Regions from separate parts of the Desulfoconvexum algidum genome, predicted to be linked through region 3. Evidence: riboswitches for the same ligand, from Rfam matches in the RefSeq annotation. Region 3 holds a riboswitch; each other region holds the start of a gene.
What was found. A riboswitch is a leader RNA that binds a small molecule or an ion and turns the genes downstream of it on or off. The one in region 3 is predicted to bind cobalamin.

Region 1: it holds a riboswitch for cobalamin, as region 3 does, so the genes downstream of both, ACZ45G_RS08275 (sodium:solute symporter family protein) here and ACZ45G_RS28450 (FecCD family ABC transporter permease) in region 3, are expected to answer to the same signal.
Region 2: it holds a riboswitch for cobalamin, as region 3 does, so the genes downstream of both, ACZ45G_RS18980 (TonB-dependent receptor plug domain-containing protein) here and ACZ45G_RS28450 (FecCD family ABC transporter permease) in region 3, are expected to answer to the same signal.

Annotation. Positions count from the first base shown of each region.
Region 1 is NZ_AP042394.1:1,798,154-1,808,405, reverse strand. Features, by position in the region: gene ctlX (citrulline utilization hydrolase CtlX) at 1-844, opposite strand, end outside; gene ACZ45G_RS08280 (MltF family protein) at 1,232-2,698, shown strand; cobalamin riboswitch at 2,808-2,949, shown strand; gene ACZ45G_RS08275 (sodium:solute symporter family protein) at 3,057-4,625, shown strand; gene ACZ45G_RS08270 (methyltransferase) at 4,667-5,701, shown strand; gene ACZ45G_RS08265 (NAD-binding protein) at 5,717-6,364, opposite strand; gene ACZ45G_RS08260 (DEAD/DEAH box helicase) at 6,613-9,276, shown strand; gene ACZ45G_RS08255 (SWIM zinc finger family protein) at 9,324-10,252, shown strand, end outside.
Region 2 is NZ_AP042394.1:4,177,057-4,187,308, forward strand. Features, by position in the region: gene ACZ45G_RS18935 (ABC1 kinase family protein) at 1-1,106, opposite strand, end outside; gene ACZ45G_RS18940 (hypothetical protein) at 1,124-1,405, opposite strand; gene ACZ45G_RS18945 (TetR/AcrR family transcriptional regulator) at 1,699-2,379, opposite strand; gene ACZ45G_RS18950 (AMP-binding protein) at 2,551-4,272, shown strand; gene ACZ45G_RS18955 (2-hydroxyacyl-CoA dehydratase subunit D) at 4,275-5,387, shown strand; gene ACZ45G_RS18960 (2-hydroxyacyl-CoA dehydratase subunit D) at 5,421-6,683, shown strand; gene ACZ45G_RS18965 (acyl-CoA dehydratase activase) at 6,688-7,473, shown strand; gene ACZ45G_RS18970 (tetratricopeptide repeat protein) at 7,519-8,148, opposite strand; gene ACZ45G_RS18975 (DUF4019 domain-containing protein) at 8,287-8,505, shown strand; cobalamin riboswitch at 8,796-8,980, shown strand; gene ACZ45G_RS18980 (TonB-dependent receptor plug domain-containing protein) at 9,119-10,252, shown strand, end outside.
Region 3 is NZ_AP042394.1:6,325,912-6,336,163, reverse strand. Features, by position in the region: gene cbiE (precorrin-6y C5,15-methyltransferase (decarboxylating) subunit CbiE) at 1-910, opposite strand, end outside; gene ACZ45G_RS28470 (nucleoside recognition protein) at 912-2,045, opposite strand; gene cobI (precorrin-2 C(20)-methyltransferase) at 2,042-2,746, opposite strand; gene ACZ45G_RS28460 (ABC transporter substrate-binding protein) at 2,749-3,606, opposite strand; gene ACZ45G_RS28455 (ABC transporter ATP-binding protein) at 3,683-4,459, opposite strand; gene ACZ45G_RS28450 (FecCD family ABC transporter permease) at 4,463-5,554, opposite strand; cobalamin riboswitch at 5,707-5,895, opposite strand; gene ACZ45G_RS28445 (ABC transporter permease) at 5,971-6,768, opposite strand; gene ACZ45G_RS28440 (ABC transporter ATP-binding protein) at 6,770-7,378, opposite strand; gene ACZ45G_RS28435 (homocitrate synthase) at 7,365-8,507, opposite strand; gene ACZ45G_RS28430 (MFS transporter) at 8,569-10,252, opposite strand, start outside.

The sequences.
Region 1 (10,252 bases), 2.4 Mb from region 3:
CAATCAAAGGCGTTCCACCGGCTGAATTGACCTGTAGGATATTACCGCAGAAAAAATTTTCCATCTGATCCATGGAAATTTCAATGACTTCAAAGGATGCTTCAAGGGAGGTTTGCACCTGTTTTTTTTCCGCCGTGTCATGGATACAGTCCAAACAGACCACGGCAAACTTGTCCCCGATACTCATCATGACATTGGTGTGATAGATGGGGGTTCCCTTGGTGCTTCTTGTATTGAACAAAATCCCCTGTTCGTAAAACCGCAGACGGATAAAATTATCAAACTGCTCCTCATCACACCGGTTGGACCTTGCTGCATAGACCACCTCGGCCCGATGATCAATAATCATGGAACCTGTGCCCTCCAGAAACCGGTCGGTTTCATCCAGCTGTCCTACATTAATGACATTTCTAATCTTGTACCCATTGGCCCTTAAAAGTTTTTCCACATCTTCGGGCCGCCGCTCGTGACGACGGTTCATGGCCGCCATGGGATAGGTGATCAGGGTACCGTCATGTTCCGTTGAAAACCAATTATTGGGAAAAATGGCATCCGGTAGCTTTCCAGCGATCTTTTTTCCATCGGTTGATGTTGCATCGGTTGATGTTGCATAAATTGAGCGTGCATCGGGTTCCGGTTTTTCCAGAATCAAAACCGTGACCCCTTCTAACCGCAGGGTATCCACCATGGCCTGGAACTCTGCATTGGCTCGTGTATTGATCTCTCGTTCAGACAGGTCCAGACGCTTCTGGAACTGATTGTCCAGACCGGTCTCCTCATTAAATCCAAAATCATAGGGTCTGACCATCAAAATCGTGTTTGTTGTTCTGGAAACATCTAACATAACCCGCCTCACTTTTTTTTACACCACCAAAGCCATAAAAATCTTGTACCTGAACTGACCTGTTACCATCTTTTAGTCTTTCTCGTCAAGACGTTACAGCTGCCGGAAAACAGAATCATTTCCTGCTAACACACGCTCCTAATAAAGCCCGATCACCTTCCACCATATACCACCGATGCCCATCCAGATAATGAGAAATACAAAGATTAAAAAGATACCAGGCCTGGGGGGTGACCTCCGAGGGTATAGATGAGAACCAGATTAAAGCCATCTGTTGCACTGAACTTTTATTTTATAATACTTGCAGGAAAAAACCATCTATTTTATTATAGCGAATTCTAAACTTCTGATACCATATCATTACAAAAAACAGCAAGGAGGTCTCCTTTGAAAAATGGAAAAATGACCCTTCGTAAAATTGAACTTTTATTGTTGCTGATTTTGACGGCAGGTCTCTTGTTCGCCTGTCCTGCATTTGGGGCTAAAGATCTTAAGAAGGTGATCGCCTCATTGAACAAACCATGGACTGGTGATTTTGATCAAATGGTTCAAAAACGATCAATTCGGGTTTTGATACCCTATAGCAAAACCTTTTATTTCCTTGATAAGGGAACCCAGCGCGGCGCAACCTACGAAATGGTCCGGCAGTTTGAAAAAAGCATCAATACGGAACTGAAAACCCGCCATCTCAAACTCCATGTTCTCTTTATTCCCACCCCCAGGGAAAAATTGATTTCAAATCTGGCAAACGGACTGGGTGACATTGCAGCGGGCAATTTAACCGCCACGGACAAGCGGATGAAACAGGTTGATTTTTGTGATCCTTTTTCAACTGAAGTTAATGAAATTTTAGTAACCGGACCCAAAGCCGGTGAAATTAAAGAAATTTCAGATTTGAGCGGCAAAAAAGTTCATGTGCGAAAATCAAGCAGTTATTATGAAAGCCTTGAAAAGGCAAACAAAAGATTGACGGCTGCCGGCAAAGCCGGAATAAAGATTGTTCTTGCCGATGAAAACCTTGAGGATGAAGATCTTCTGGAAATGCTGAATGCAGGTCTGATTCCCATGATGATCATTGACAGTCACAAAGGGAAATTCTGGGCAAAAATCTTTAAGAATATCACCCTCCACCCGGACATCAGATTCAGGGAAAACTCTAAAATTGCCTGGGCCGTTCAAAAAAAGACCCCCGAGCTTAAAATAAAAATCAATGCCTTTGTTAAAAAAAACAAAAAAGGCACCTTAATGGGAAATATGGTTTTCCAACGATATCTCAAGGATACTACCTATGTAAAAAGTAATCTTGAAGACAAGGCCCGGAAACGATTTGAAAATACCATTTCTTTTTTTCAAAAATATGCCGGCATGTATAAATTTGACTGGCTGATGCTTGCGGCTCTTGCCTTTCAGGAGTCCGGTATTGACCAAAGCAAGCGCAGTAACACCGGTGCCATCGGTGTGATGCAGATTCTGCCGACAACGGCAATGGATAAAAATATTAACATCCCTGATATTGAAAAAATAGAACCCAATATCCATGCAGGGACCAAGTATCTTCGGTTTATTATGAACCGATACTTTAATGACCCGGATATTGGCAAACTGGACCGGGTACTGTTGACATTTGCAGCCTATAATGCCGGCCCTGCCAGGGTTTCAAAATTGCAAAGAGAGGCCAAATCAATGAACTTGGATCCCAACATCTGGTTTAGAAATGTCGAGGTTGTTGCCGCCAAAAGAATTGGCAGGGAAACCGTTACCTATGTGAGTAATATATTTAAATACTATATTGCCTACGCCGCCATTATGCCCCAGGCCAATGCAACAAAAGAATCAAAAACAACAGGGCAATAAAGATATAAAGTCTTTATTGAAACCTTATAAATACTGTGGTATAGACTCTCCCACGTTGGATCCGAGAACAAGATTCAATGACAAATACAATTAAGAGAAACTTTTCTTTGGGAAACCCGGTTAAATTCCGGGGCGGACCCGCCGCTGTAAGTGGGAACGAAAGCCGTACACTGTCACTGTGCTGGATACACCAAATACGAGACAGCATGGGAAGACACGGTGATTAGGATGATCCACCAGCCAGAATATCCATGGAAAAGAGATGAAACAACTTTCCGGAGAGACGGTAAATCCCCGGGCTGAACACTTTTAGCTTAGTGTCGGCTGGGGATTTTTTTTGCCGACGGGGAGTTTTTTTATGGGCGCATACCCGCTTTTTCTTCTGGTACTTTTTATCTATATTTTCGGTTTGATCCTGATCGGACTCTATTTCAACAAACAGCAGACATCCCCCACAGACTTCTGGCTGGCCGGCAAATCAGCCGGATTCCTGTCCATCGGGTTTTCCGCTGCCGCATCCTGGCTGACAGCAGGTGCCCTTCTGGCGGTAATAGGGTTTTTCATTCTCTTGGGCATGGGGTCCATCTGGGGATTTGTTGCCCCCAATATCCTGGCCCTTTTCATCATTGCTTTTTTTGTGAAAAAGATCAAAAATCTGCCCGCCATTACCCAGCCGGAACTGCTTGAAATGCGGTATGGGCCTTTTTTAAGACTGCCCGTGGCCATTATCATCACCGTGGTCATGATCCTCTTTGCCGTGGCCGACATTAAAGGATTTGCCATGGTACTTGAAATCTTTTATGGAATTGATCCTCTCTATTCCGCATTGATTGTGGGTCTGGCGGTTTCCATCTATGTCACCCTGGGAGGATTGTCAGCTGTTATTGCCACGGATATGGTCCAGTTTATCTGTCTGTCCGCCTTTATCCTGGTCATGGCCTTTCTGGTCATGGGAAGTGCCGGCAGCGCCACAAACCTGTCACCGGGCCAGCTGATCGCCACCGTGCCCGACGGATGGTGGAACCCTATTTCCATAGGGATGCCCATGGTGCTCATCTTTGTCCTTGCCATTGTTCCCGGCTGGATCACGGAACAGGACCCCTGGCAGCGGGTATGGGCAGCTAAAGATGAACGAAGTGCCCGGAACGGCATGTTTCTGGGAGCCTTTCTGGTGGCAATTGTCTTTGGGGGGTGCGCCCTCATTGCCTTAGGGCTTAATGCCCTGTATCCGGAAATTGCCAAAATGGGATTTCCCATGGGAATGGCCAAGGCAGAGCCCGCTTTGCTGAGCTTTATCATGGGCAGCAAATTTTCCAACCTGGCCCTGGCCCTTTGTGCCGTGGCCCTTGCAACGGCAGCCATGTCCTGCACCGATACCTTTGCCACCTCCGGGGCCTCGTGTATTGCCCGGGATATTTTCCAGCGTCACCTATACCCCGGGGCCACCATGCGACAGATGCGCCTGGTAAACCGGATCAGTGTTCTTGTCATCATCTTTCTGGCCACCACAGGATCATTTTTCATCCACAGCATCATTGATGCCATCCATATTGCCACCTTTATTGCCTCTGCCTCCTATTTTTTCGTCCTCATGGGCGGACTTTACTGGAAACGGGCAACAGGACCGGGAGCTATCGCCTCACTGTGCACGGGGTTTGTCCTTCAGGTGAGCCTTGTCATCATTGATCTGGCAAAAACTGCTCCCATGTCCCCCCCGTTTTTGGAAGGTCTCCATCCTGTCTTCATGGGACATGGCGTGATATTTTCCATGCTGGCCTCAGGCGTTGTTTTTATAGGGGTTTCCCTTGCCACCAAACCATCTGACGAAACCCTTTTGGCACCCTTTTTCAAGGATACGCCAGAAGGCAGTGACCTTACACATGGCAGCCTGGAACAACCCCCAACGATATCAGCCCAGCCCTCATAGAGCCCTAGGCCTGATATTTAATTTTATGGAGCCGCACCCCCATGGCGTTTGGATTTAAAGATGTAACAACAGCCCACACAGGTTTTCAGTTTCTTGAAGACCTGTCCACGGCCTATTGGTATTCCCAGGTGTTGTTTACCGGTCTTGAATTAAACTTATTCCAGTATATGGATCAGGAGTTTTGTTCGGTGGAGACCCTTGCCAGGGAGACGAATAGTCAAGAAGAGGAACTGTTGCGCCTCCTCCGGGCCATGGAAAAGACAGGGCTTGTCACCTGCCGGTCAGAAAACTGGTGCAATACCAAAGCTTCCTCCCTGTTCCTGGTGCCGGGGAAACGAGACTATATGGGGGAGTTCTTCCTTTACCGGCAGTATATGCGTCCCCAATGGGATACGCTTACCCAAAAGATAGCGCCAGAACAAAAAAAAGCAAAACCGCTAACCGCGCTTTCCTATGAAGAGAGGACCCTTGGCTATGTGACTTCCACCGACACCCTGGTTCGGCAAAAAGCCAAGCAAATTGTCCGGCTGCTCCAGCCGGACAACATCAGCGGCCCCATACTGGACATCGGAGGAGGCGCCGGCAGCCTGATCCGGGAACTGAAGATACTGGCACCCGATACCGGGGCAATCCTTTTTGATATTCCAGAGGTTATTGAAGCGGCCCGCACCCTGTACCCGGATACGAAGGACTGGGACGGCATCACCCTTTGCGGCGGGGATTTCAGATTCCATGAATTTGAAGGAACGTTTTCCTTGATCTGCATGAGCAATTTCCTCCATACCTATGGACCGGAGGAAGCCAGGATCTTGCTTTTAAAAGCTGTCTCCCTTCTTCGCCCCAAGGGCGTTATAGTCATCCACGATTATTTTCCCGACCGGAAAGGGGTGGCTCCCGAAAAAGGCTCTTTCTATGACCTTGCCATGATGCTCAACACCTTTAACGGCGTCTGCCATGAATCCTCAACCATACGCCAATGGCTTGGGGAAGCCGGGATAAGCACTTCTGATATCAAGGACCTTGCAACAGACAGCACCCTGATCATGGCAAAAAATATCAATGTCAATCTCACATAAAACAGCACCAGGGACCTATCTCTTATGGGTCCCCCCAGTAATCACACCGTGGCATCGGCATGCGGTACTCAAAAGAAAGGGCCCTTTTATCCCCTTAATTTTTTTTAACAATGAAAAAAGAGCCTCTGGACCATAACCCCCTACCCCGGGTGCCAGCTGATGGCTTTGTATGACCAATGAAGAAAAATCTTTAAACCGCAATTTAGCAAGCAATTTAAACATCTCCTGTTTGCGGGGCTGTTGGGTAACCGTACAGATATCATCGGGTTCACAGCAATTGACGGGACAAATAAAATTTGCATGGCTTACATAGATATCTCCATTTGAGCCGTGCATGGGATTGGGCAGTTGCCCATCTATCTCAGCAGAAATGTTCACACGGGTTAACCCTTCGGGCCCCAATTGTCTGAGGCACCATTCCCAAACCAGATGAACCGGCAGTGCAGGCACTATCCAGTCGGGCAGATTACCGGGTTTTAAATGGGTCTCTAAATAGGCGCCACCATCTGAATGTACGGTGAGACACGCCATCCCCCTGGCCCGATCAAGTTTTTCGCAATCTTGATCCACGAGCACGATTTTCAAATTCTTGTGCCGGCGTGACAAAGAGGTTACCGCACGCATCCCAAATTTCCCCGCACCTATTATCCATATGGTTTCCATGACCGCGAGTATGCGCCTTTTCAACACCGGATGTCAAGTATATGGGTGAAGACAAACGAGCGCTTTTCATCCAATCCTTTTGATTTCGATTCCTTTTTATAAGGGGTGCCATTTTTTTGACCCTACCCCAGGAAAAACACTTGATCATTCCATTGGCTGTCTGATAAAAAGAGCCCTATGAATTCAAATCTAAAAGACAATTTACACAAGTCTCACCTGCCATTCAGGTATAGATAAGCAGGCAGGCAATGAAAGAACTTATAGCAGACATCATGCCCTCCCATGAGCTTGTATTAACCTGGGAAAATTCCGGGGAACGCCTGGGAAAAAAACAGCAGGCATTAAATGCGGAAATCCACACTTCATACAGTGAAAATGATAAAAAATGGCTGCTTCGTCTGGGCTGTTCCGACCATAAAATACCCCTGTCCCCTTCCCTTAACTTCTGGCGGGGTCTGGCACAAGTTTTCCTGGAAAAGCTCAAACGCACTCCTGATATTGAAGATATCCGCCACAACGCCGACATTGATGTTTTACCGGAAGAATTAGACAACTTAATGGATTCAGCCCCGCTTATGATCGGCAGGGAGTATCTGGACAGGACGCTTTTGTCGGATATGTGGAAGGAGCTGAACCAGCTTTTTTCCAGGGAAATTAAAATATTTCCCGGCAGTGTAAAGGAATTTTTCCATGAATTCAGCCCCCACATTCATTTGGCCGGCAGGGTTTATTTTCATCTCGTGGAAAGCAAGGATGAAGACTTCCCGTTTCAGTTCCTTGCAACCTATGCCACCCAATCAAAAAATTCTCAAAAACACCGTCCCCTCCACTATGCCCTGGAAGAGTACCGGGATCACCAGGACCAATTATTGGAATTGCTCACCACGGTCCATGCCGCAGCACAAAAAAGTGGCCTGTTAAAAAAACTGCTGGATACGGGAGAATTGTTCCACCACCTTGCCTGGGACACAAAAGATGCCTATGCTTTTTTACAGCAGATTCCAAGCTTTGAGCACTGCGGTATCATTTGCCGAATTCCGGATTGGTGGAAAAAGAGTAGTTCAAAACCGATCGTTAAAATCAGTCTTGGCAACAGTGAACCCTCCTTTCTAGGGATGAATACCCTGCTTGATTTCCAGGCCGATATCCTGATGGGAGACACGCCCATTACCCTGAAAGAGGCTCAAGAACTCCTTGCCCAGACCAGCGGGCTTGCCAGGATCAAAAACCGCTGGATCGAAGTGGATAAAGTCAGACTTCAAACCTTGCTCAATGCCTACGAAAAGGCTCTATTGAAAAACGATACCGGCCTTACCATCAAAGAAGCCCTTCAATTGCAGCTTCACCCCGACAGACTCTCCTCCGGGGATAAAACAGATCTGGAAATATCAAACGGGGAATGGCTTGAAAGCATTGTCAAACGACTCAACCAGCCTGAACTTGTGATAAGTTCCGACCCTGCAAAAGATTTTGTTGCAATCCTTCGGCACTATCAGCAAAAAGGATTAAACTGGCTTTCATTTCTTGATTCCCTTGGTTTTGGCGCATGTCTTGCCGATGACATGGGGCTTGGCAAGACAATCCAGATCCTTGGGTTTTTAAGCATTTTAAGGATTAAAGAGCCGGAGACAACATCCTTACTCATTATACCGGCATCCCTTATCTCAAACTGGGAAAATGAAATACTCAAATTTTTGCCCAACCTGAAATATTATATCGCCCATCCTGGTTATTTAAAAAAAGAGCATTTAAAAAAAGGCCAGAATAAACAATCGAAACAAACACCGGACCTGGCATCTTTTAATCTTGTTATAACAACCTATGCCATGGCCCAGCGACACAAATGGATGGAAGATATCCAATGGAGATGCCTGATACTGGACGAGGCCCAGGCCATTAAAAATCCAGCCACCCAACAGTCAAAACAGGTCAAAAGACTGAAAGCTGCTACAAAAATTACCATGACAGGCACCCCCATAGAAAACAGCCTGACAGATCTCTGGTCTTTGTTTGATTTTCTTAATCCCGGTCTTTTGGGAACCGCCAAGGAATTTAAAACCTATTCCGCCCAATTAAAAAAAGACCCGGCAAGATACCTGCAGTTAAAAAAGGTGATTTCCCCCTTTATCCTCCGGCGAATGAAAACAGACAAGACCATTGCTCCGGATCTTCCGGAAAAAATCGAGATGAAAACCTTTCCCCAGCTCAGCAAAAAGCAGGTGGTGCTGTATACAGATTTTGTCAAAGAATTGGAAGCAAGGCTCACCCAAGCGGACCAGGGCATTCAGAGAAAAGGGCTGATCCTGTCTTCCCTGATAAAATTCAAACAGATCTGCAACCACCCGGACCAATACCTGGGAACCGGAGATTTTGATCCCCGAGACAGCGGAAAGTTTATCCGCATGGGCGAGCTGTGCGAAACCATTTATGCCAAACGGGAACGGGTGCTGGTCTTTACCCAGTTCAAAGAGATGACAGCCCCCATTGCCAAATTTCTTGAAACGATTTTCCATCACCCGGGATGCATTATCCATGGCAGCCTGGGTGTTAAAAAAAGGAAAGAGGCCATTGAGCAATTCCAGCAACAAGCGTACCTGCCCTTCATGGTGCTCTCGTTAAAAGCTGGCGGTGTGGGGCTAAACCTGACCCGGGCCAACCATGTGATACACTTTGACAGATGGTGGAATCCTGCGGTTGAGGATCAGGCCACGGACAGGGCCTTTCGCATTGGCCAGGACAAAGGGGTCCTGGTGCACAAATTTATAACCAAAGGAACCATTGAAGATAACATCGACCAGATGATTGAAAGTAAAAAAGAACTGTCCCAAAAAGTAATCTCTGATTCCCAGGCAAGTTTGATAACGGGTATGGATAACCAGGCGTTGTTGGATATGTTCAAACTTAAACTATGATACCTGAAAACTTGATACCCGAAAACTTTAATAATGGATGAGGTAATATGAGTCGTTACTCCTACGGTTATCCCAAATATGTCAGTGTTGCTGAAAAACGAGCAAAGGCTGAAAAAAAACTTTTACAATTAAAGAAAAAGAATCCCGCCATCTCCCCGGTTTGTGTAAAGGGAAATAAACTGGCAGAATCCTGGTGGGGTATTTCCTGGAACAAAAACCTTGAAAGCTATGCAGATTATAGCAACAGAATCGGCAGGGGCCGCTCCTATGTCCGCCATGGTGCGGTGCTGGATCTGAAAATCAAATCGGGGAAAATAGTTTCTCTTGTCCAGGGTTCCACTTCAAGGCCCTATACCATTGAAATCAGCATCCAAAAAATCAAGACGGCTGCCTGGGAGAACATCCTCCTAAAATGCCAGGGACAAATCGATTCCCTCCACGCTCTTCTCGACGGAAAACTGCCCAAATCCATGGTGGACATCCTCATCGACAAACGAGACGGCATTTTCCCCTCCCCCGGTGAAATAAAATTTTATTGTTCATGTCCTGACTCGGCCACCATGTGCAAACATATTGCCGCAACCCTCTATGGTGTCGGAACCCGGCTTGACCAGGACCCTTCCCTGTTTTTCACCCTGCGGGGTGTTGACATGAAAAAGCTGGTTTCCCAGGCCATCCAAAAAGAAGCAGACCAGCTCATTAAAAAATCCAAAACAAAAAGATCCAAAAGGATCATCCGGAATGCAGATCTTTCTTCAACATTTGGAATTGATTTTGATACGTCTCCCCTGCCCGCTGCCACCAAGCCCATGGTGACCTCACAAAAAAGATCAACCAGAAAACCAATCAAAAATTCAATTGCAAAACCAATCAAGAAAGCCGGCAAACAAGACCTATCCCCCTACGAAACAGTGGTTCGCATTATTTCAAGAAGAAAAGTCACCCCAATTGATTTCAAAGAAATAAAAAAAAGGAC
Region 2 (10,252 bases), 2.1 Mb from region 3:
AGAGAGCGGCCATAAAAGGGTTCACTGACTTCCTTCAAGTCTGCTTTGAATTCCTTGAGCCGGATCTTTTTTTCGTCCAGGAGCCCCATCTCTTTCAAGGCGTCCATCACCTGATCATAATCGTGATCTGCAAACCCAAGGCAAAGATTGGCAAGTTCCTTCATCATTTCATCATCCACGTAACTCATCAGCCCGAAGTCGATAATGCTGACCCGGCCGTCTGCCATGACAATGGTGTTTCCCGGGTGGGGATCGGCATGGAAAAACCCGAACTCCATGAGCTGTCGGGAGAAGGAGCGCAGGCCGATAAGCCCAATCGCCCCGGGATCGATGCCCGCGGCTTTTATGGCCTCTACCTGATCGACCTTGACACCGTCAATATACTCCATCACCAGAACTGACCGGCTTGTGAATTCACGATAGACTTTGCAGATATGCAGTTCGCGTGTATGCTTGAAATTATTTCTGAACCGTTCAATATTACCGGCCTCCACAAACATGTCCAGTTCGTTGAAGACGGTCCTTTCAAATTCTTTGACAAGGTTCACGGCACCCAGCATCCTGCCTCGTTCAGAACGATTCTCTATCTTTTGGGCAAGATAATACATCAGCCGGATGTCTTTGCGGATAATGGGAAGGATGTCGGGCCGGATCACCTTGACAGCAACCCTTTCTCCTGAAAAAAGCCAGGCTTCGTGGACCTGGGCCACAGACGCTGCGGCAATGGATTCTGGATTGAAGCGATCAAACAGAACTGTCAGCGGTTTGCCCAATTCCCTCTCCACCACGCTGGAAATAGCCGCCACAGGAAGGGGGCGTACCTGATCCTGGAGTTTTTTGAATTCATTTACAAATTCAGAAGGCAAAATATCATCCCGGGTGCTCAACAGCTGACCAAGCTTGATAAAGCTTGGTCCGAGCCGCTCCATGCAGAAGCGGACCATCCTGGGGGACGGGAAATCGGTCTCAGCAGCATCCCGGCTTTTTTCCGAAACGCCAGGCGCCTTGGACGCACCCCTGGCAATACGGCCGGCAATATCCCTGATCCCATACCAGCCGACAACGCGGAGGATGTGCACAAGCCGCCAGAGCAGCTTAAAATTCAAACCGAGTCTCAAAACAATCATTCGTCAGAAGCGACGGCCGATTTGTCTGCAGAGACTTTATCCCATTTTTTTGCGATCTCTTTTAGTTTGGAACCATCGGAGATATAATGCTCAACATAGCCACAGTTGACACAGACATAGTTGTCGATGGGAGCCATGCTTGAAAGGCTTATGGGGATTGAATTGCTGGCAAAAGGTCCGCCTTTCAGAAGATTGGCGATAGGACCGTCTTTAACGATCAGTTCAGCACCTGAATAGACTTCTCCGGAACCACATTTAGGGCAATTGGCGTCTTTCATAATAACACCTCCTAATAACATCATGTTAAGAGTAAATGGCTGTTTTAAGTTGTCACTCAACTCCCAGGCAAGGCAGATGCCTGTTCATGAGAGCCCACACCGGAAGGGGCGTCGGCTGTAATCGACCTGGAAGATCTTTTACACTATCACAGTCTGCCAAAACTTGCCAATGCCTGATTCCATTTGAGCTGCAAATTTAAGATCTCTTTGGGTAAGCACACGTGTTTGGATATCATGGGGGTGCAAAATCAGGTGGTCCTATGATTTTTTTTAACGGTTATCTTCGATAAGGATCACGCGTTCTCTTTTCGAACCAGGGAGAGAACCATGGCTTCCACCACATCTCCGATGCGTGTCATATGCGCAATTCGCTCGACTTCTGTCCGGCCTGGATAATTTCGAAAGGCGATAAGAATACCGGAAAGACATGCAAACAGGGTATGGGCGAAAATCCGTGCCTCTCGATCACACCCAAGTTTCTTGAATACCGATTCAAACAAATCCATGAGCCTGCGGCCAATTTCATTGAGCTGGTCCACCGCCGCCATGTCCTTGTTTCCGTGGAGGGCAAAATGGGTAATCATCCGCCATTGGGCAGTATGGGTAATATAATATTCCAGAAAATGGGTGATACAAATCTTGACAAAAATTTCCCCCCGGTCCATACTAATCGGGTCCTTATCCGGTTTCTTCCGACCCGCCTGACCCATACCAGCCTTATGGATGCGCGATTGAAGATCATCTATGAAATTGCAGGAATCCATATAAGCGATTTTGGCATACAATTCTTCCTGGCTTTTAAAATAGGTGTAGATGGAAGATTTTGCAATGCCCGCTACCTTTGCAATCTCAGCCATACTGGCCTTGTCATAGGTTTTCTGGCCAAAGACTTCCCGGGCTGCATCAATAATAATCTGCTGTCGAAGTTTTCTTTCCTTTACCTTTAGTTTGCTGAGGGTATTGTTTGTATTCATTGGTGTCCTGTATTGTTTGGGTTCTGACCTGCTCTTTTCCCATATCACACCCAGAAGAAATCATCAAGCAATGGTTGACATGTCGACCGGTGTTCGATATAAAAACCAATAGACAAAAAATCGTTCTGTGATTTTTATCCCCATTGACACGGCACAGAAAAAGGAGAAGAAATGCAGGTAAAAAGGCCCTGGTTTGACCATTACGCAAAAGTTCCCCACTCCATAGACTACCCTAGTGTGACCATGTACGAAGCTGTGATGAAATCGGCCAAACGGGTTCCGGATAAAATTGCCTGGGATTTCATGGGCACCCTGTGTACCTACAATAAATTTGCAGAAGCCATTTGCCTTTGCGCCGATGGTCTTGCCGGCCTGGGACTGAAAAAGGGAGACATCATTACCATCTCCATGCCTACCTCTCCCCAGGGAATTATCTGCTTTTATGCCGCCAACAAGCTGGGAGCAGTGGCCAGCATGATCCATCCCCTGTCCACGGAAAATGAGATTGAATTTTATTTAAATATTTCCAACTCTTCCATGGCCCTGACCCTGGATGCCTTTTATGGCAAATTCAAGGCTGCCATGGAAAAAACCCGGTGCAAACGACTGATTCTGACCCGGATAGGAGATTACCTGTCCCCTGTCAAGCAATTGGGTTTCTGGCTGACCAAGGGGAGGAAAATCCCCAAGGTCCCCCGGGACTCAAACATCTCATGGTGGCAAGACCTGATGAACGGTTCTTTTCCAAAACAAAACAAAACGCAAATGGAAGCCCACGACACCGCCGTAATTTTATACAGCGGCGGCACCACGGGAAAACCCAAGGGAATCTTGCTCTCCAATATGAATTTTATTTCCCAGGGCATGATGGTGGCGGCCTGGGGCAATCTGGATGAAACCGATTCCATTTTGGCCATTCTGCCCATTTTCCATGGGTTCGGCTTGGGGGTTTGTGTCAATGCGGCCTTTATGGGAGGGGCCAAAAGCATATTGGTTCCCCAGTTCACCCCCCAAATTGTGGCCAAACTCATACGAACCAAAAAACCCAGCTTTATCATCGGTGTCCCCACCCTCTATGCCGCTTTGAACAAGAACAAGGATTTCCGAACTGCAGACCTTGACTGCCTCAAGGCGGCCTTCTGCGGTGCCGACACCCTGCCCGGGGTTGTAAAAGAAGAATTTGAAACCATTGTCAGGTCCCGGGGCGGCAATGTCAAATTATTGGAAGGATACGGCCTCACCGAAGCTGTCACCGCCATCATGGCCATGCCCATGGACACCTACCGCGAAAACAGCATCGGGGTTCCCTTTTCAGATATGGACGCTAAAATTGTCATACAAAACACCACTAAAGAGGCTCCCCTGGGGGAAGATGGCGAAATCTGCATCAGCGGCCCTGCTGTGATGAAAGGCTACTTAAACCAGAAAGAAGAAACCGACAAGACCCTGAAAATCCATGGGGACGGTAAAACCTGGCTCCACACCGGTGACATCGCAAGCCAGGATGCGGACGGATTTTTTTATTTTAAACTGCGCCAGAAGCGGATGATCAAATCTTCGGGCATGAATGTTTACCCGGCCCAGGTGGAAGATGTCCTCTACTTGCACCCCCATGTGGCAGAAACTTGTGTCATTGGAGTGCCGGACAAGGAACAGGTTCAACGGGTCAAGGCCTTTGTGGTTCTTAAAGAGGGCGCTTTCCCCGATGCGGCCATGGAAAAGGAGCTTATCACCCACTGTCAAAAAAATTTAATCAAATGGAGCTGTCCGCGAACCATTGAATTTAGACTGACCCTTCCCACCACCCTGGTGGGCAAAGTGGCCTTTAAAACACTGGAAGACCAGGAAATACAGACTTTACGCCAACGAGGCGAATACACAGGAGACCATTGAAGATGAAAGAAATCGATCCCTTCCACATTGCCATAAAGGATCCAGCCGCCCTTGCTGCCGGCATCCGGGAAAAATCCGGCAAGATCATCGGGTATATGTGTTCCTATGCCCCGGAAGAACTCATCCATGCCGCCGGTTTTCACCCCATGCGGCTGTTTTCCTCAAAATCAGAGATCAGCCTGGCGGAAAACCATCTCCAGGCCTATTGTTGCTCCCTGGTCCGGGGGGTGCTCGAAGACAGCCTGGCCGGCCGCCTGGATTATTTAGACGGTACGGTTTTCCCCCACACCTGTGATTCCATCCAGCGCTTAAGTGATATCTGGCGGCTCAACACAAACTATGGTTTTTTTGCCGATGTGGTCATGCCGGCCAAGCTCAACACCGAAAGTGCAAGAAACTATATGACAGAGGTGCTCAAAAAGTTCAAAACCGACCTTGAAAAGGCCATTGACCATCCCATTACCCCGGCAGATCTTGAGGCCTCCATTTGCCTTTTCAACCGCATCCGCAAAAATCTGGCCCGGATCTACGAACTCAAAAGCCAGTCCCCGGGCATTATCAAAGGAATTGATCTGTTTGCCATTGTCAAGGGCGCAATGATCATGGACAGAGAGGAACTTGCCCAAAGGCTTGAGACCATTGTCCTCCTCCTTGAAAAAAAAGACCCCCCTCCTTCTTCGGCCAAACGGATCATTCTTTCCGGCTCCATCTGTGACATGGTCGATATTTACAGTCTCATCGAAGCCTGTGGCGGCACTGTGGTGGCAGATGATCTGTGCACGGGCAACCGTTGGTTTGAAGGGCTTATTCCTGTGGATATTGACCCCTTGGAAGCCTTAACCGCCCGGTATTCGGACAGGGCCATCTGTCCGGCCAAACACTCGGGCAACACGGTCCGGGGGGAAGCCCTTTTGGCCCTTGCCAAAACCCACAGGGCAGACGGGGTGATCTTTGCTCTCTTAAAATTTTGCGATCCCCATGCCTTTGACTATCCCTATATGAAAGAATTTTTAGACAAGGCTGCCATTAAGAGTCTCCACCTGGAATTAGATGACCAGCAGCAGGGACAAGGACAGCTTTCCACCCGTCTTGAAACCTTTATGCACATGATTTAATCCTGTTTTTTATAAATTTTAAGGAAACATTCCATGACGGATACAAACCAAAACAAAGACACGGCCAAGGAAAAGGACAACGACAAGGAACAACGAAAAATAAAATCCGCCAAAAAAATGCGGGAAATCATGACCACCTATTACCTGGAAGCCATGACAGCCCGGGAAAACAACAAAAAAATCGCATGGATCACTTCAGGGGGGCCTGTGGAACCCCTGATCGCCATGGATATTATCCCCATCTATCCTGAAAACCATGCCGCCATGATCGGGGCCTCCAAAATGGGGGAAGACCTGTGCGTAAAGGCAGAAGAAATGGGATACAGCTCAGATCTTTGTTCCTATGCAAGGGCAGACATTTCCTGTGCCCAGGTCAATGGTGGACCCATTGGCGGGCTCCCCAGGCCGGACATGCTGGTCTGCTGCAACAACATCTGCGGCACGGTACTCAAATGGTATGAAGTCCAGGCCCGACACTTTAATGTTCCCTTGTTCATCCTGGACACCCCGGTCTGCCACAATGGATATTCCCGGCAAATTGCCGCCTATGTCCGGCGTCAGATAGACGAATACATTGTTTTTCTTGAAACCGTGACCGGGAAAAAATTTGACCACGATAAAATGACGCAGGTGGGACATCTTGCCCTCCAGGGCCAGAAGCTCTGGCAGAAAGTTCTCAAGACCACCACCCACAAGCCCTCTCCCATGAGCGCCTTTGATGCCTTTTTCTTTTTGGCCCTCATCGTAACCCTCAGAGGAACAAAGATCGCCGTGGATTTTTACGAAGAATTGGCCCAGGAAATGGAAGAACGGGTACGAAAGGGCATCAGCATCATTCCCCATGAACGCTACCGACTGCTCTGGGACAATTTGCCGGTGTGGTACCAGCTAAAATGGTTGTCCCAAAAATTTTCAGATCACAATGCCTGCCTTGTGGCAGACACCTATACCTCTGCCTGGTGCTCGGCCATTCAATATATTGATGAAAATAAATTTTTAGATTCCATGGCCCAAGCCTATACCCGGATTTATCTAAACATTGGTGTGGACGAAATGGCAGATCAGGTCATTGACATGATCCGCCTCTATGATGTGGATGGGTTTGTCATGCACTCCAACAGATCCTGCAAACCCTACTCCTTTGGCCAGCTGGACATCATGGAAATTGTCCGAAAAAAAACCGGTATTCCCGTGCTCATGTTCGAGGCAGACATGGTGGATCCGCGAAACTTTTCCCTTTCCCAGACAGACACAAGGATTGATGCCTTCATGGAAATTATCAAACAAAAGGAATAAAGGAATGGTTAAACATATGATTTTTGCAGGCATAGACATCGGCTCCATAACGGCAAAAGCCGCCCTTATCAAAAATGGCAAACTGATAGGAACTCTTGTAATCCCCACGGGATACAACCCCGTGACTGCGGGGGAGAAGGTCTTTTCCGACCTGTTGGCCCAAACCAAAATCAACCCCAAGGATGTCACGGCCATCGTGGCCACGGGATATGGCAGAAACTCTGTGGCCTTTGCAGACAAAGCCATGACCGAAATCATCTGCCACGGGGTGGGTGCCCATTTTTTAAACCCAAAGATCCGGGGCATTATTGATGTAGGAGGACAGGACAGCAAAGCCATTGCCCTGGATACCAGCGGCCAGGTGGAAAATTTTGCCATGAACGACAAATGCGCGGCAGGGACAGGCCGTTTCCTGGAGGTCATGGCCAAGGCTCTGGAGGTCGAACTCAATGAGCTTGGCAACATGAGCCAGAGCTCCAATGCCCCCTCCAAAATTTCCAGCATCTGCACTGTTTTTGCAGAATCAGAAGTGATTTCCATGATCGCCGGGCAGCAGAAAAGAGAAGATATCATTGCCGGCATCCATGAATCTGCGGCCGCACGGGTGGGCAGTCTTGCCACCAAGGTCAAGTTACAGAGCCCCGTGATCATGACCGGCGGGGTCGCCAAAAACAAAGGGATGGTCAAAGCCCTGGAAAGCCGCCTGGGCATTGAAATATTGGTGGGCGATTTTCCCCAGGAAAACGGGGCCATCGGCGCTGCTGTCCTGGCTTCCAGATTGAAACGGTAGGTGGCGTGACCATTCCATGGTCAATCACCTTGAAAAAATCCGATATCACTTCTGCTGTTTCATTCTTTCAACCAGGGAGGAAAGCAATTTCCCATTGGGTGCTTTTGCCATGGGATTCACCGTTAACAACGCTTCCCATGCAAGAATACCGCCGGCCGTATCCTCCATATCATGCATGAGCACCACTCCCTTGTTGAACCGGGCCGTCTCAAAGCCAGGATCTGCAGCAATGGCCAGGTCAAATGTTTCAACGGCCTTTTTGGGATTTTTGTTCCGCCGGTACATCACCCCCATATCGGTCAAGACAACGGGATCACCCGGTTTCAGAGCCAATGAACGTTCATAGGCATCAATGGCATCCCCAAACCGGTTGGCATCAAAAAACAGATTCCCCAGTTGATTCCAGGCATCCACATTATCCGGGTTTTCCTTTAGGAATTGTTCCAGTTTTAAAATTCTGGAACCCGTCTCAGCCGACATCTCCTGTCCTTCCGGATGATCATGGGGATCTGACGGTTGCTGTGCTATTGGTGCCATTGGCGTATCCCCAGCCAGTTTAAATGAGGTATACATGGCCCCCACCATAAATCCAAATGTAATGGAGACCAAGATTGCCATATAAAGGGTCTGTTTGTGAACCAAACCCGTTGGACCATTTTCTTTCTTTTTATCCATCTGTTCCCCACTTGCTTTTAAATTAATAATTTTTTAATTATAATCACCCCAGCCGTCCTGGCAATGGGCTGAAAAGGCAGTTCCCTAAAAAAAATCATTTGACTTTGACTCAATTTTTATAATCTGCTCTTTTGGGCAATCACCCTAAAATCCGTAAGGGACCCCTTAGGAGATGTTGTATCAAGGGACCTTTTCCATGACCAGCTCACCACCACCCTGCCAGGCATGCCCGACGGGAGCTATCTGGTTTTGCGATATGTCACCCGTTTTGCCAATAAAGCCCATGCCGTTGAATCCATCACCCTCATGAAAGAATCCGAGGGCACATGGCGGGTAGCCGGCTATTTTATCAAATAGATCATGAAAAGAATTCTAACTCTAATATATTTTTCTGGCCTTCTGCCTGGTACCGGCACCTCTTTTTGCCACTTCCCTGGATGCAGGTTCTCTATTTTTCTATACAGCGGACCTGCCAAAAACAAAGGACTTAAGAAAAGTCTTGAGAAGTATCTTCTCTGCGACATAAAAATGGTGGAATCGCCCCCATTCACAGTGGCCTTGTGATCATATTATGGTGATTAGATAAAAAATAAAATTCACCTTAAATTGCCTCTTTTTTTTACTTGACTTTGTGTTTTATAATCAGTAATAATATTTCATATTCAGGTGCTCATTGTAAGAGCTTGATAGGGAACCGCGTTAAAGTCGTGGACGGGCCCGCCGCTGTAATTGGGGACGAAAGCTGCAGTATGCCACTGACCTTATGGTTGGGAAGGTGCAGCCGGTAGAATGATCCAAAAGTCAGAAGACCTGCCTGAACGGTAGTCAAAGGAAAACGCCTTGGGGACGAAGGTGCTTCCTGTTTATATTCTAAGGATAAAAAGGGAATCCCTGGATTGAAAGTTAATTTCGGTCCGGGGATTGTTGTTTTCCGGACCGATCACTACATTTTAATGGAGATTTTTAAATAATGAAACATTTGATTGTCCGGTGCCTTGCCTTGCTCTTATGCGTGTTGACGTTTTCCCTGCCTGCCTGGGGAGAAGAAGCGATTCCTTCTGAAACAACCCCCCAGGTTATGGAAACCATGGTGGTAACCTCGGGAAGAATCAAGGAAAAAAAAGAAAACCTGACCACCAATATTACGATTTACACACAAGAGGATATCCAGCAGGCCTCTGTTCAGAACTTGAGTGATTTATTGGCCAAAGAAGGATTTATGATCCGGGAATACCCCAATTCAACCAGTTCCGTAGAGATCCGTGGATTTCGAACAGATACCCATGGCAATGACCTGGCCAGCCATGTGTTGATCCTAATCAATGGACGACGTGCCGGTACCGGAAACATGGCAAAAATTACCATGGATAATGTAGAGCGTATTGAGGTTATCCGAGGTCCCGGGTCGGTTCAATACGGTGCTTCCGCCATGGGCGGGGTTGTCAATGTCATTACCAAACAAGGGAAACGCAAGCCTTCCTTCTTTGTTGAAGGCAACTTGGGAAGCTGGAACTACAAGGATGCCTCTGCCGGATTTTCCGGTCAGTTCAAGGCCTTTGACATTTCAGCAACCCTTTCGAAATCATCCCAGGATGACTATGACACGGCTGACGGTACCCGGTATTACAATACCGGGTATGATTCCAAGGAACGGGTCAGCTTCAATGCAGGCTGGACGTTTGTGCCTGATAACAGAGTCAGTTTTTCTTACACCGGATATGAAGGAAAAAAAATTGGAAAACCGAACTATTTGAGCAGCAATGATCTGGACGATTATATAGACAATTCCTTAAAAAGTTTTGATCTTGTTTATGACGGGCAAACTGCAGACGGATTTTTACTATGGAACCTGCGCTATTTTAAGGGAAAAGACGAGTACGAGACCTTTGATCCGTCAACCAGCAACGCACGTGACTATTATCGGGATACAGACCACCAGGGGGCCCAGGCCCAACTGACGGCCAAGTGGGATTTCGCCCATGTAACAGCCGGAGTTGACTGGACCGATTATGCCATTAGCAATACCTATACTGCTGCCGGAAAGGAAAACACCTATGAAAACCCGGCGGCATTTCTCCTGGCGAAAACCAGTCTGATGGATGAC
Region 3 (10,252 bases):
ACAATTTGATGTTGTGGATGATGTCCGGAATCCGTGTCTGATTTTTTTCAACGGCAAATACCTGCCCCCAGGGGATTTGGCAGGAGGCTTCTATGCCGACGGATCCCGAACCAGACCCAATGTCCCATAGAATATGGTCTCGTCTGACCAGTTCTAATTTTGACAGACTAATACTTCGGATTTCCGATTTGGTGATCAACCCTTTGGAATGACGATACAAAGAGTCGTCCATGCCGATATGTGTTTCATGTGGAACATTTTTAATAGGAGTATTCTTTTGGGGAGTCCCCTCCTTTAAAAGAATAACAATGTTGGGGGAGGCAAATTTCAGGTCAGCCACCCTGGCGTAGTCATCAAACCAGGATATTTTTTCCTCTGCTGCGCCCAGGTTTTCCAGCACACAAATATTGAACCCAACCAGTTTCAAGTTGATCAATGTGGAAGCAATGTAAACAGGATCCCTTGCTATATCAGTTAAAAAGGCAACCTTGGATTCTCCTGCCAGACTTGAAAAGGGGAACTGGCTGAATTTGCCATGGAGGCTGACAACCTTTGCATCATGCCAGGGTTCTCCAATGGCGGCAAAGGCTGCGGCAACAGATGAAATATTGGCGTGAATCACAAGATGTTGTTTGTCTATATGCCTGGAAAGTGTGCTGCCGATCCCGTAAAAAAGAGGATCGCCCGATGCCAGGACCACTATTTTTTTGTGGACCATATTTTCTTTGATCTGGTCAATCACTTGTTCAATGGCACCAGTGATTACAAGGGTGTCGCCCGTATGGTCGGCAAACATTTTAAGATGGCGTCGCCCCCCCACGAGCAGGTCTGCCCCTTTAATGAGCGTTAAATGGGTGGTAGTCAGATCTCGTTTGCCCTGACCGATTCCAATGACATTTATGGGATTCATGTTATACCGCCAAATAATATAAAGTTCCGATGATAATTATGCTTACCACCCTGAAAAACTGTCCTGATAATAGCAGTTGCAACCCCATTTTGGGAGAGAAAATTCCCATGTATCGAGGCAATTGGTGCCGGAGCGCCCGAATGGGAAAGGCCAGGACGTTGCCAAGAAGCAAGGCAATCACGGTTTGCTTGACGCTGAGAACCCCGGCATTCATGAGCGCTCCGGCTGCGGCGAACCCCGAGGTGAATTCAGCAGCAAAACTTAAAATAATAATGGACAAGGACTCCACGGGCATAAGGCTTATGGTGACATAGGCTGATAGTGCCTGGTTCAAATAGTTAAAAACGCCATTTGCATTCAATATAAATACCAGGGTATAAATGGGAAGCACCCAGGTGAAAATGTTGGCAATGCGAACCGGTAATCGGGATTGTATGGTTTTTAAAAGGGCAATCTTATCTGGTTTTTTCCTATTGTTCATCTTGGCTTTAGAGCCAGTTACTTGTGTTATCTCCATTGCGGTTGCAGGTTTTTGGGAATCACCAGCCCCAGGCGTTGCCTTGCTGTCTGTTCGCTCACTCGGTTCGTTGAGGTAAATGTGTCCAAAGGTAAGAAAACAAAGGGTTCGAAATAAGGTGGCCAAAAAAGTGATCAAAAAATAAAATCCACCGGCTATCCCCGTCAGGGGAAGAACAATGAACATGGTGGTGGGCAGATGAAGGAAAAATGCCGGAAACTGGTTGATATAATTTGCCAAAAAAAGCTGGAGTTTTGAGATCTTTTGTTCTTCATAAAATTCAAGCAGCATGGCGTTGGCAGCCGCCCCGGATATAAAGGCCATGGTAAAGGCGGCACTGCAATGGTTTCCCATTTTAGAAAACCGGAACACAGGCCGTGCCAGAACCGCCACCTCCCTTGTCCATCCCATCGCCTCAATGATCTGGCCAGCCAGAAGACCAATGGTGATAAACCCCATGAGCCGCAAAAGTGGGAATCCCAGCTTTTGGATACCCGAGGCCAGGGACAGGGTATTAAAAAAAACGGCATCGAGTCCCAATAGGACCAGGGTGAATAAAACAGACAGGCATAATTTCCTATAATTTATCTGTTTTTTATGGGTCGACTGTTTTTTCATTTTGATGCCAGAATTAATGTCCAATAATCGGGGTCCCGTGTTTCAAGGTCGTCCAGGTTGGCGATGATTTCTTCGTTTTTGCGTCCACATTTGGAAACCGCCACGCCATTTTTGTGGAGTCCGGCATCTTTGAGGGCCATATTAATGTCTGTAATGTTTTTATAGGCCTTCACAATGGCAACATTTTCAACTTGTTTGACCTGCCTGATCCGGTCGCCCCCATAGGCTCCCGAAGTGACCAGCAAGGACTCCTCTCCTTCCACCAGTATTCTGTTTAACCTGGCCGAGGCTGCATGGAAAGAGGTAATGCCGGGGATGGTTTCAATATCAGCCTCGGGCATAATAAGTTTCATTTTTTTTAAAATATAGCCAAAGGTTGAATAGGTGGTGGGATCCCCAAGGGTCAGAAATACGGCGGTCATGCCCTGTTCCATGGCAGCGGCAATCTGTCGTGCATTGGCGATCCATGCGGCTTCCACTTCTGTTGTGTCTTTGCTCATGGAGAATCCAAGGTGTTCAATCCTGGCCGAGGGTGAAATATAGGGAGAGGCTATTTCAACCGCCAGGCTGTAATTGTTTTTGGTGGAAGCGGCTGTAAAAATAATATCCGCTTCTTTGATCACTCTTACCGCCTTAACTGTAATCAGTTCAGGATCCCCGGGTCCAACGCCAACGCCAAATAATTTGCCTGCTTTCTTCATTGTTAATCCTTTCCTATCTTTAACGTACTGAAAATATCAGGATAGAGAAGCTTCCCTATGGTAACGATTCCCTCATATAACCTAGGAACCGGTCGGGAAACAATATTTTCATCAATTAAAAATACCTGTTTGTTTTTGATTGCCTTAATTATTTTAAATCCGGGTTCATTGATGATCTGCTCTTTGCGCACCGAATTCATGATGCCTTGTTGTGCCAGGAAAACATCAATTTCAGATGCCTTTTCCAAAATTTGTTCCTTGCCATAAATGGCAATATTGGTATTTCTGGATGCCCTGGCATCACTCGCCACATTGATACCCCCTGCTGTTTCCAGGGCAAAAATTGGCATGGAGCCGGGGGTAAAAGTTTTCATCCGGGTATGAATGGCCTGGAAATACACTTTTTTTTTCTTGGATATCCCCTGGGTAAGTGTCTGTATTTGAGCGATTTTTTCCTTAAATTCTGCGATCATCTTTTTGGCCTGGGCCTGACGTCCACTTAAACGGCCAAGGGTTAACCAATAGTCATACATCTGTTGTGTGGTGGCCGGTTGAAGGGAAACCACTGTAATGCCGTATCGCTCAAGCTGTTGAACAAATTGGGGGTATCCATTGTCGATCATGGGACGGATCAATACCAGGTCTGGCTTGTTTGCGATGAATTTTTCCGGTCCGTCGTGAAAGGAAAATTTTTGTTTTTCCCGGGCCCGGGCAGGAAAGCTGTCATTCACAGAAACGCCAATAATCTCGTCTCCACAACCCAGGTAAAAAAGGTTTTCCGTATGGGCGCCATAAAGGGAAATGATCCGTTTAAAGGGAGTTTTCACCTCAATTTGTCTGCCGCGGTTGTCAACAACCATGTCTGCGGCCAGGCATGGTGAGAAAGCCCAGACCCACCAGCAACAAGCCAGTGCCAGCAACTTATAAGGGGGTACCCTATTTTGATTTAAAATAGACTTGTTTTGCCTGGACATATTCATTGAATTCAACCTTTGATTCTACATTAAATACAAGCTCAATATTCTCCTGGCTCATAACTTCCCTGGTTTTTCCCTTGGCCAGGATCTCACCTTCTTTCAGGAATAAAATTTCATCTGCCCAGGCCGCTGCCAGATTTAAATCGTGGAGAACACAGATAATCGTCCCCTTTGTTTTTTGTATCATCTCTTTAATAAGGCCAAGAAAATGAAGGGTGTGGTTAATATCCATATTGGAAAAAGCTTCGTCCAAGAGCAGCACGGGTGTTTCCTGGCACAAGGCCCTTGCAAAAATACACCGCTGCTTTTCACCGCCTGATAATTGGGTCACTCTTCGGTGTTTTAGATGGGATATCCCGGTTTCCTCCATGATCAAGGCGACCCGGTCCCTGTCAATTTTGGAGGGGTGGGAAAATCTATTAATATAGGGGTGCCGTCCCATCATGACAACTTCCTCCACGGAAAAAGGAAAATTAATATAATAATTTTGGGACACCAAAGAGAGAATTTTGGCAATCTGTTTTTTGGACAATGCCGCCAGATTTGTATTGTTCAGGAGGACTTGTCCCCTGTCAGGGAGAAAAAAACCTGAAATCAAATCCAGAAGCGTTGTTTTCCCGCTTCCATTGGGGCCGAGTATCCCATAAAATTTGCCCGGGGAGAATCGAGAGGATACTTTTTTTATAATGGGCGTGCTCCCATGGGAAAAGCATAAATTTTGAAGTCGTATCTCCATGGGTTAGGCCAACCGGCTTTTTTTAAATATCCAGCAGAAGACCGGACCGCCAATTAGGGCGGTAAGAACACCTATGGGAATTTCATGGGGCAGTACTGCCCGGGTAATGGTGTCGGCAAACAGCAATAAAAAGGCGCCCACCAGCATGGAGAGGGGCAGCAGTTTTCTGTTGTCAGGTCCTGTAATAAATCGGACCATGTGGGGAACCAGAAGGCCTACAAAGCCGATGATGCCGGATACGGATACACAGACAGCCGCCAGCATGGATCCGGTTACCAACAAAAGGAGGGTTATTCGTTTAATATCCACCCCAAGGCTGGATGCGGCCTTTTCCCCCAGGGAGATAAGATTCAGATCCCTGGCAAAATAAATGGCAATGATGAATCCTATAACAAGGAAGACAAAGATGACCATAAAATTACTCCAGGTCTTGGAGGCAAAACTGCCCATGAGCCAGAAAATAATAACAGACACCTGTTCATTGGCAATGAATTTCAAAAAACTGATGCCAGCGGAAAGGATTGCCGCTACAATAATACCTGACAAAATAAGATTGTTGGAGGAAAGACCGCTCACAGATCCCTTGGATGAGGATGAATAGGACAAAAAAATGACAAAAAACAGGGTGGTGCAGGCGCCTGCAAAGGCAAATGCAGGAACGGACACAAAGGTGGCACCCAGATTGAGCAATATGGCAATACATGCCCCAAAGGCGGCTCCGGCTGATACCCCGAGGGTGTAGGGGTCTGCCAGGGGGTTTAGTAAAATTCCCTGGAACAGGACCCCGGAGATGGAAAGAGCTGCTCCCACAGCGGCGCAGGTGAGAATCCGGGGAAGCCGGATATCAAATATAACCGCGGTAAAGGTCTCGGCTGTGGGCGTTGCCATATCCATGTTCCCAAAAAGCCTGTTCACAAGGATACCAGAAATTTCTCCCATGGGAATACAGATATACCCCATGGAAAGGGAAATCATTATCATTCCAAACACAAGAAGGGAAAACAGTGCTATCATCCATAAATAATAATGGCCTGATATCCTTTGTTTCAAGCTTGATTTGGGTTTGTTGGGTCCCTCTTTTTCTTTTGGCTCCATCTATTCCTGTTTCCATTTGTTCCATGTGAAACAAAATGGTTGTCTGCCCTTTTTCTATGGTCTTCCAATAAAAAAACCCATATCAGAATTTATCCTGATATGGGAACCGAATTTATCCACATTGTGCTGATCTGCCCAAGTCCTCGAGGGTAAAACGACCCAGCATTCAGGCAGGTTTTCTGACTTCCGGATCGGCTTACTCGTCACTCCTTCCCGCTGAAAAATGACTCAGCAGTGGCTGCAGTGATTTTCATCCCCGGTCACAGCGGCGGGTCCGTTCCTGAATTTCACAGGATTCCCTTTTGACTGCAAATGGCAGCACCTGAAATATCCTATCAGATATAACCCTTTCCCCAAAGGGTGTCAAGAAAAAAGGCCGGGATTCAAATTGTTGAAAAGGCAATATAATTGAGGTCTTAGTTTCGATCGTTTTGAAAAATATCGGCTTTAAGCACATCAAATGTGTTGAACCCGGTTTTCAATGAAAGAAGAATGGATAAAATCACACTGAAGTATTCAGTATAGAAAATACAGCCCATGATAGCAATTTGATATTTGATGGCAACAATGGGGATGGATCCGCCTAAAATCTGGCCGGTCATCATGCCGGGCAGGGAAACAAGTCCAATGGTGGCCATGGATGCCAGAGTAGGATTAATGGCAGCCACAAGACTTTCTTTGAACCAGGGTTTTAATGCCTGGGTCCGGTTGTTGAAAAGACAGAGGGAATAGAGGTATTCTCGCTCATTTTTTTTCAACCCTGAATAGAAATGGGTAAGCCCGATGATGATACTTCTCAGGCAGTTTCCCAGTAGCATACCGCCCACGGGCACCAGGTATTTTGCTTCAAACAGGTTGTCAATATTTGCAACCACCCCATTGAAGAAGAGCAGCATGATGCCAAAGGGGATGAGCAGGGCAAAAAACAAGGGTTTGAAAAATATGCGGAGTTTAAGATTGCTGGATTTCAATATGGAGTGACAGGCAATGGAAATCATGAGCAGCAGATAGGCTGTGTTGAGCCAGGGAGAATCAAATTTGAATAAAAACTCAAGATATAGTCCCACAAAACTCAGCTGCAGGCACATTCTAACCATGCCAATGATGATCTCTCGATTAATCCCAAGTTTCAAATATCGGCTGATATAAAGGATGGGAACAAGAAAGATCAATAAAGTTCCAAGGGAGAATATGTTTAAATCCTGGGCGCCCATATTAGGACCACCTTTCGATTCGAACCGAGCTGTCCTGCCAGCAATGGTCATGGGAAACGATAATCATTGTTTTCTCCAGGGAGAGAATATGGGCGGCTATTTTTTCTTTCATGACATCATCCAGAGCAGATGTGGGTTCATCCAAAAGCCAGATGGGCCGGTCCAGCAGAAAACCGATCAAAAGGCCTATCCGTTGGCGTTCTCCTCCTGACAGTTCACCTGTTTTCTTCTGGAGGATACCGGGGGACAGCTCAAGAAAGTTTAGCTGCCGGTTTATCTCTTCGTGACAAAGCTCTTTGGCAAAGTTGAATTGCCAGATATCTGTCAAAAGTCCGAGGATGGTTTCGTTTCTCAGGTCAATATCCTGGCTCAAATAAAATAGTTGCTGCCGTATTTGGTGAACATGATTTTTGTCAAGATTCAGCCCGTTCACCACAATTTTTCCTGATCCGGGCTGTTCAAACCCAAGGATCAGCCGGAACAGGCTTGTCTTTCCTAAACCGGATTTGCCCAGGATCAACACTTTTTCCTTTTTTCCTACGCAAAGGCTTCGGTCTGAAAAAATTCGGGTGTTACCAATAGTGTGGCTGACAGATTCAAATGAGATCACAAGATTTCCTTAAAATTTCATCAACCTCTTTAAGATCTATATTACGCCCATCGGAAATATTTTTTATTTTAAGGGTAATTTTTTTAATATCGTCATCCTCAAAGGAAAGGCCTATTTTTTGCGCCCTATCTTTTACCGCATTCCAACCTGTGAGCTTATGGGCTACCATTATTGTTCGTGACGCATTAAAATCTGACGGATCTATAATCTCATAGGATTTGGGATTAAGAATCACCGCCTTTGTATGCACACCCGCCTTATGGACAAATGCTGATTTCCCCACGATGGGGTGGTCCCATGGGATCCCAATCCCTAAGATTCTAGCAACAGTTTCATGTAAGTGTTTGAGATTTCCAAGGTTATACTTTTTTTTAACCATCTCAGCCTCAAAACTATAAAGCCTGGCAATAAATCCGGCAAGTGAGGTTATCCCGTTTCTCTCCCCTATTCCCAAAACGGTTGTATCAATATGGGTTGCCCCGGCTTCGAAGGCTGTATAGCTATTCACCACCGCAGAACCGGTATCGTTATGACAATGAAATTCAATATCCATTCCGGTCAATACATGTAATAGTTTGATAACACGTTCAACATCACGGGGGAGTGCGTATCCCACAGTGTCGGCAACCCCTAGTCGATCCACCAACCCCGAGTCTCCAACAGCCCCGTAGATAACAATAAGATCCTCAATGCGGGTTCTGAAAGCATCTTCAAGGGAAAATCGAATTTCTAACTCAGGCGCATTTTCCCTGGCGAAACTCAGCACATCCAATATTTTCTCCAGGGTTTGCGACATCTGCGGTCCAAGACCGTATCTGTCATGGGATAAAGATATTCTTGAGAACAGATTAATACCTGCAACGCCGGTATCTATTGCCGTGATCACATCCTCTTTTATGCACCTGATATGGGTTAAGATTTTTGATTTCAACCCCATTCTGGAAATGACTTGGCAGTCTTCCTTTGACTGTGAAGATACACAGGGCGATGTAAGCTCAATATATTCAACACCAAAATCTGATAACTGGGTTGCAATTTTAATTTTGTCTTTTTGTGAAAAATTGGCATTATAAAACTGTTCGCCTTCTCTCAAGGTGGTATCCACAATTGACAATCTGTCTAAGGACATGGTGAAATTATTTCCTTTTATTGCCTGTGTTAGGGCTAGGTTGCTGTTTAGTTCGAGATTATTACCTGTCTTTATCGGATAAAATATTACCCTTGGACTTTACTTTTTCGCCCCTGTAATTATAAACAAGATTGGTCAATTCAAAAAAAGAAAAAGGAATTTTCATATCAATTTTTTTTACCATTTTAAAATTAATGGCAATATCTGGCGGTTTAATAACACCTACCTCAAACTCCCCTGGCTTCTTTTCACCCTTAAGTATTTTTTCAGCATAGATAGATGCAAGTTGGGCATTATTCTCAAACCCCACCCCTATTGCCATCACTGCCCCTGGAATATCTTTGCCCTTCACCATACTGGGCGAGGCCCCGATTACGGGAATCGAACCGGCATGTTGATTGATAATACCAAAATTACTGAATACCGAGGTACTACCCGTCACCCAGAAGATACTCTCTTTTAGGCCAGAATCATTTTTCCTCATCTCTTCCACGGCACGGCTCACCTTGAGTCCAAGTTCCGATACGGCATTTTTTTGATCCTCTACCACAACATCGAAGACCTTGACGCCAATACGCTTTGCATATTCTTTAAGAGGGAGGGCCTGGGTCATTACAGCGCTGGTATTATTCCTGGCATACATAATTCCAATATTTTTCAAATCCGGTATCAACTCTTTGAAATAAACCATTTGCAGTTTGACGGGGATATTTAGGGATGTAAAGGCAAAGTTGGTCCCGCTTTTCATGGAATAATCTGAAATATACTTCATCATTACAGGGTCTTTGGCACAGATTGTCACCACTGGAATGGTTTTATTTTTAAAGTTATTATACATGAAATCAACCGATAAAGATCCCATGGCAAAAACCAGATCCACCTGCCGCTGACGGACCTCTTCCAGTATCGACCTCCCCCTGTCAAGATCTTTATGGAAGTTAATTATCTCAAATGTCGGGTATAATTTTTTATCTGAAAAAAAATTAAGGACGGATTCTGTTGAACTCACATAGGCTGAAGATCTTTTGGGAACCAATATAATAATTTTCTTATCCTTCAACTCACCCTTTTCGACGCTACTGGACACTGTGAACCTTAGGGGATCCTTGTCGTCATAGGTTACTTCCCAACCGGCAGGCATATTCTTTGTAAACCTAAACCAGTCCGGCCCGGCCCCATTGAAGCAAAAACCGTCGGAGATGAACCCCATGGAAATAATACTGGGGATAAGAAGAACTGCAATCTTGCCCCCCCCTAAGCGAATAAGAAACAAAAATCCGCAGAGTATAATAAACACCCCCAGAAAACTAATCACCATTGTATTATAACCACCCAAAACCAGTAGCTGCCCCACAATCAAGGGGCCCAGAATATTCCCGGTCCGCTCAAACACCCTGAAGACAGAAATTGAAGGCCCTGCACCCAGTATTTTCGCTGTCCTGGTCCCGGAAATATGAGTCGTGATGGGAGCTGCGATAAACCCATGGGAGAGTCCTAGAACAATAGATCCCAACGCCATGAGCGGCTCAGCCCAGGCATCAATCCCGGGAAGGCCTGTTAAACCGATGAGGACCAACCCTATACCGCTTCCCTGGTTACCCCGGAACAGTATTTTTCTGATGTTGCCCGTCTTATCCGCCAGCCTTGAAGAGTACATACTTGAGATCAATACGCCAGCACTATAGAGCATGAGAACCAAGCCGATATCCTCTTTTGTAAAACCACTTCGCTCCATTACCAGGGGA